DNA from 2 places in the Pradoshia sp. Z4_20 genome. Region 2 is predicted to be linked to the other one. Evidence: riboswitches for the same ligand, from Rfam matches in the RefSeq annotation. Region 2 holds a riboswitch; the other holds the start of a gene.
The links. Region 2 has a riboswitch for glycine ahead of gcvT (glycine cleavage system aminomethyltransferase GcvT). Riboswitches for the same ligand answer to the same signal wherever they lie in the genome.
Positions count from the first base shown of each region.

Region 1: it holds a riboswitch for glycine, as region 2 does, so the genes downstream of both, AC4BHP_RS14700 (amino acid permease) here and gcvT (glycine cleavage system aminomethyltransferase GcvT) in region 2, are expected to answer to the same signal.

Region 1 is NZ_JBZAJD010000007.1:42,902-46,334, reverse strand. Features, by position in the region: gene AC4BHP_RS14705 (DUF4179 domain-containing protein) at 1-86, shown strand, start outside; gene AC4BHP_RS14700 (amino acid permease) at 239-1,588, opposite strand; glycine riboswitch at 1,761-1,838, opposite strand; gene AC4BHP_RS14695 (DMT family transporter) at 2,350-3,261, opposite strand.
Region 2 is NZ_JBZAJD010000001.1:347,003-350,435, reverse strand. Features, by position in the region: gene gcvPA (aminomethyl-transferring glycine dehydrogenase subunit GcvPA) at 1-389, opposite strand, end outside; gene gcvT (glycine cleavage system aminomethyltransferase GcvT) at 386-1,504, opposite strand; glycine riboswitch at 1,677-1,768, opposite strand; glycine riboswitch at 1,772-1,862, opposite strand; gene AC4BHP_RS01690 (DEAD/DEAH box helicase) at 2,326-3,433, shown strand, end outside.

The DNA of each region.
Region 1 (3,433 bases), on a different contig from region 2:
TTAACTCATTTTTAGATACAGTGGAGCTTGAGCCTTTCACAGTAAAAATACCTCAGAAGAAAGAGCAACTTGAGAATCATAAATAAAGGAAATAGTTTATTGAAACTATTTTGCTCAATTCGGTACCGAGCTGTACTAAGTTTTCATTCAACCATAGAATACTATAGAAAAAAATGCACTCCAATTGTTAAGTGTAATCTAACAACTGGAGTGCATTATTATTTTTGCTTTTGCTCTATTATCTTAGTCTCTTCTTTTTATGAAAGTTATATATGATAATCAATAAGACAAACCATAATGGTGTAAGCAGCATTGCTAAACGTGTTTCCGCAGCAATGAGCATCACAATCAATATGAAAGCAAACATACCTAGGATTACATAATTTATAGCTGGTGTTAATGGAGCTCTAAATGTAGATTTAGCCCTTAAATCAGGTCTTGTTTTTACATATTTGATATGCGAGATTAAAATAATGCTCCATACCCAAATGAAACAGATGGCGCTGATTGTTGTAACGATTGTAAAGGCCTGCTCTGGTATCAGCTTGCTAAGCAGTGCACCGACAGAAACTACAATAGTAGAAGTTAATAATGCATTGCTCGGTACATGGTGCTTATTTAATTTTGAGAATCTTTTTGGTGCTTCTTTATGATTGCTTAAGTTGTACATAATCCGGCTGGTTGAGAATAAACCGCTGTTTGCAGCAGAGGCTGCCGATGTTAATACAACAAAGTTGATAATACCTGCCGCCATTGGAATACCGATTAAGGCGAAGACACCTACAAATGGACTGCTTGTTGCACTTAATTGATCCCAAGGATTGATGCATAAAATAACAAATAAGGCACCTACATAAAACAGCAAAATCCGTACCGGGATTTTGTTGATAGCAGATGGGATGTTTTTGCGCGGGTTAGCTGTTTCCGCAGCAGATACACCAATCAGTTCAACACCTACGAAGGAGAAGACAACCATTTGCAGTGATAGTAAGAACCCTGATATTCCATTCGGGAACATGCCGCCATGATTCCAAAGATTTGAAACAGAAACAGTTCCGCTATCTGTTTCAAATCCAATCACAAGCAGTACGATTCCTACGACAATTAGTGCAACAATAGTGACGACTTTAATAATCGCAAACCAGAATTCCAACTCACCAAACAGTTTGACGGTTAATAGATTTAATCCTAATAGAATTACTAAACAGATGATGGCAGGCACCCATTGCGGGATATCAAACCAGTATTGTGTATATAAACCAACAGCGATAATATCAGCCATGGCTGTCATAATCCAGCAGAACCAATACGTCCAGCCAGTCACAAATCCAGCCCATGGACCCAAATATTCAGCTGCGAAATCGATAAATGATGTATGATTTGTATTGGATAAAAGTAATTCACCCAGTGCTCTCATAACAAAAAATAGAGCTACTCCGATAATCAGATAAGAAAATAAGATGGATGGACCGGCTAAATGAATGGATTTTCCGGAGCCTAAAAATAAGCCGGTTCCAATTGTGCCCCCAATTGCTATTAATTGTACATGACGATTTTTTAAATCCCTTTTTAACTCTTGCTTAGCCAAGTTGCATGCCCCCGTTTAATCTTAGATGTCTAAAACAGGCACCTAGTAAAATAGATATTTATCATTTTTCTCGCTTGATTTAGATACTATGTCTCACCTCACTATTGATATTGGAAAATAAAAAAAGAGATTGGTTGTCTCCAATCTCTAAAAGGGCAAGAATAACAAAAATCGTTACCATTCTGTCCTTTTGCCTGAGATTGTGAATCCTTCGGCGCTGTATAAATACAGTCTCTCCAGAAGCTGCTCCCGCCATAGTTTTATCCACAGCGATCAAAGCGTGCTATATTAAATTATCAATTATCAGAGTATGTTACCTTATTAACATAATTCTGAAAAAATGTTATGGAAAAAATGCTATCACTAAATTATTATGTTGTCAAACTAAGTACATGTAATTAAATGATTTGTTGAAGCATATGGAAGAGACCAAGATTTACTTGAAATATATTTAACCCATATGCTTTTGAACAAACAATTAATGATACTAAACAAGCTTCAGTTCTGATAAACCATTACAATAAGTATTAAATAGTAAAGAAAGGTACTAGGTCTCTCTCTTTTTTTGTTTACTAATTTAAACATCTTGAGGAGTATTCCTTCAGATATATAAGCATGGCAGTGAGGTTAAGGGGAAGGCCAGAATCGAAAGCTCTCTTTTTCATGTTTATCTTAGCAGTAGCACAATTCATTCTGAAAAAAAGACCAAATCCATAAGGGATTTGGTCTTTAATCTACATTATTAAAAGGCAAATTCAAATTTAGAGTTCATCCGCTATCCCCAGCAGGATAATACCGAAGATAACAACTGCGATGATCATGTATTGTTTTTTAGTCAGCTTCTCTTTTAGGAAGATTCGTGACAGGATAATTGAAAAGATACTGTAAGAAGCAATCAATGGTGCTGCGATAATTGCATAGCCTGATGCCATGGCAAATACGTAGAAAAATTGACCAATCGTTTCCAAAATAGCTGCTATCCCTTTATCGCGCTCTTTAAATACATGGAAGGATTCCTTCTTTATAAAGCGAAGATAGATAAAACATACGGCAGCGCATAGGAAAAAGGTATATTCATACGCAAGTAAAGCTGAATTTTCGCTGATTAGATTCAATTCATCCAGATAGATGGCATCCGCAAATGTAGCAAGTCCATCAATAATGCAATATAAAATTGGGAAGATAATAGCCAAGAAACCAATTTGGTATTTTTTATCGATATGCTCGGAATTCAGTCGACGAACTTCATCTTCTGCTCTTTTTTCCAGAACGGCAATTCCCACAATCCCAAGAGTGATAATGATAATCCCAAGTACTTCAATGATACTTAGCTCATGAGTGAAAAAGATGAAGAGCAGAATGCTTGTTACGACACCTGAGGAATTCTGTATTGGTGAGGCGATAGACAATTCAATATAGCGCAAACCAATATACCCAAATGCCATGGAAAGGATGTATAAAGAAGATACTGGTAAATAATGAATCATCTCCATTGGATTGAACTGTATATCTTTTATAATCATATAGGCTGTTGCATGAATTCCCATGACAAGACCAACCATGATGATAATTTTAATATGGCTGTACTTGTCGTTGCTGTCTGATCCCTTTTTATAAAATAGGTCAGCACCACCCCATGCTAAAGCTGTTAGTAGTGAAAAAATAAACCACATAACGATTCTCCTTGTTGAAGTTTAATTAGCTTTCTGAACCCCGTATAACAAGACATACAGAATCGTTTACTCAAGTGAGAAGACGTTACTGCTGCTATTGCAAAACGGAGAGCAGAGCTGTGAATAAAAATGAATTTTAATAGAGTCACAGAGTCAAGAATATAATTTCATT
Region 2 (3,433 bases):
ACATCCATTCCGGTCAGTTCACAAATCATCGTTTGAAATTCAAAAATAGCCTGCAATTCTCCCTGGGAAATCTCCGGTTGATACGGTGTATAAGCGGTATAAAACTCTGATCTTGATATAACGTGATCAACGATGACTGGCATGTAATGGTCATATACTCCCGCTCCAAGAAAAGAACTATGGGTCCTGAGATTGGCATTTTTCTCGGCCAGCTCAGTTAATTCTTTCAGAAGTGCTGATTCAGACTTTGCTTTTTTTAGCTTGTATTCACCCTTAAACCTTACTTTTTCAGGTATATCAGAAAATAAGTCATCGATTGATTCTACACCAATCGCTGTTAACATCTGTTCAGTATCCTGCTCTGTCATTGGTAAATAACGATGCTTCATTTTTTTACTCCTCCTGCCTGAGTGCGTTTATAAAATGGAGTACTAACAATTTTCGCCTTTAATCTTTTTCCCCGTATCTCAACCTCGACTACCTCATCAAGGTTAGCGAATTCTACATTAATCAGGACAAGGCCTACGTTTTTCTTTAAGGTTGGGGATTGTGTTCCAGTGGTCACTTCCCCGATGTTTTCATCCTTAACGAAAACCGGGTACCCATGTCTCGGAATACCGCGGTCAATCATTTCGATTCCGACAAGCTTTCTAGGGGCGCTATTTTCCTTCTGTTCCTTTAAAACTTCCTTACCAATAAAATGTTCTTTATCGGTTTTTACAGCGAACCCAATCCCCGCTTCGATAGGTGTAATCTTTGGAGATAACTCTTGGCCATATAAAGGAAGTTTTGCTTCAAACCGAAGCGTATCTCTTGCCCCAAGTCCACATGGAACCAATCCCTTATCCTTACCGAATTCTAAAAGATCTTTCCAAAGCTTCACTGTATCTTCACTCTTACAGTACAATTCAAATCCATCTTCACCGGTGTAGCCAGTTCTTGAAACAAGTACACTAATGCCATTTATCATGACATCTTCACGAAAAGCAAAGAAACCAATGGTATTGAGATCTACTTCCTCTGCAAGGTTCTGTAATATATCAGCTGCAAGCGGTCCCTGTAATGCCAATTGCCCTATTTGTTCCGATATATTTTTTAGTTCTACATCTTCGCTCGCATGCTTTTTTAACCACTCAAAATCTTTATCAATATTAGATGCGTTCACAACTAACAAATAATCATCTTCACCTTTTTTATAAATAATCAGGTCATCAACCGTTCCGCCATTCTCATAGCACATAGCAGTATACTGTGCCCGGCCCGTTTTCAGCTTACTGACATCGTTGGTCATCATCAGCTGCAAAAATGGTAAAGACCCAGCACCCTTAATCATGAATTCGCCCATATGTGATACATCAAAGAGGCCTGCTTTTGTACGCACTGATTCATGCTCCTGTTTAATGCCCGAAAATTGGACAGGCAATTCCCAGCCGCCAAAATCAATTGTTTTTCCTCCGTACTCCCTGTACACACTGATCAGCGGAGTCTGCTTTAATTCTCCCATCCTTACCCTCCTAAAATATTCGTTTTATACGGATTCTCTTGCTTGTTATGCCATTTAAATGATTGCTTGTTAACTTATTAAGTAAAACGCCGCTTTTCCACATTTGACCGAAGCGATATATCCTTCAGCGATCCACGAAAAAAAGGACAGAAACCTCCCTTATTAGGGGGGGCTCTGTCCTGATACCTGAAAGTTTACCGCCGGGTAACGTACTTCGGCGTTTCCTCTTGGGTGGCTTCACAATAAAGGAAGCGCTCTCCAGAGATGCGTCCAGCAAGAGTCTCTGTACCTGAGAGATTCATGGATTCACCATTTGCTCCTTCGGTGCCGCAAATACGGTCTCTCCCCTTGCCTTCATTCGCTCATATAATTATGTAAATTGGTCATACTAAACAAAAAGCAAGAGATAAGCCGTTTTCTAAATAGTCTTACATTTATATCCTACCATCAACAATTATCAGGTGGCAACATTTACGTTATCTCGATGAATGATTGGAAACTAAAAAAATATCAGTAACACCTCAGCTTTATTGGGGCAAAAAAATTGTTTAGGCGTCACTGAATAAATTCCTTATAATTTTCTGCCATCCGCATAAAGCATTTAATCAGATTTTAGCCGGAGATTAAACTCCTACTATTGTTTAGAAATTAATGACACCACCTATACCTATATAAGGTAAGAGAATTCTATTGAATTTAGTTAAATTACAAACAAGCATTTATCTAACTAGCTTAAATAAAGAAAGTTGGGATTCACATTGAGTTTAACACCAAAGGTCTATTTTGATGAAGATTGGGAAAAGGAGCTTGAGGAAAAGATTATGGAGGATGGCCCCTGGTGCAGCTACTCCCTTTTTAAACTCGGATTGGATGCCGAAAAGCATAATCTGATTCCAGATTTCAACGGCCTCCTTGCACCAAAGCATTTATCAGGATTTACACCTTTAACCCATCAGCTCGAAGCTGCTACCGAAGTCATTGAAAGAATGAATGGTAAAGCCATATTAGCTGATGAAGTAGGTCTTGGTAAAACAATAGAGGCCGGTCTGATCTTAAAGGAATATATGATTCGGGGCCTGGCAAGCAAAATACTAATACTAGTCCCAGCCTCTCTCGTATCTCAATGGGCACAGGAGCTTAATCAGAAGTTTCACATACCAGCTGTCATATACAGAAAGGGGTATGGGTGGGATTCTGAATGTATAATCACTTCCATAGATACTGCTAAACGAGAGCCTCATCGTTCTGCCATACTCGAACAAACCTATGACATTGTCATCATAGATGAGGCTCACAAGTTAAAAAACAATAAAACCAAAAACTATGAGTTTGTACAAAAAGTCCAGAGAAAGTTCTGTCTACTGTTAACGGCAACCCCTATTCAAAACAAGCTAGAAGAAATTTTTTATCTTGTATCATTGCTTAAGCCAGGGCATTTAGGAAGCTATGCCAAATTTAATGAACGCTTTTCTGCTAAGAAACGTTCATTAAAGGATGATGCTTATTTAAAAGAATTGGTTAATATGGTGATGATTCGAAATAAACGCCAGGATACCGGCATTGAGTGGACAAAAAGAAAGGTTGAAACAATTTTTATAGATTTCACCGAAAAGGAACAGGATCTATATGATGGAGTTTCTTCATTTAGGAAAGAATTGCCGGAGGGTATCGGGAGTACATTTTCTTCTTTAATCCTTCAGCGTGAGGCATGCAGCAGCAGGGAAGCCGTCTACTTTACGTTAAAAAATATGCTCGATCGAAACCCGGATGCCGGACTAAGCTTTAAGGAAGCCATACATAACCTTATCAACCTGGTCGAACTGGTTGATTGCAATTCAAAAGCGAAAAAAGCGCTTGAATTGATTCATTCTATAAAAGATAAGGTTATCATTTTTACCGAGTATCGAGCCACGCAATTATATTTGCAGT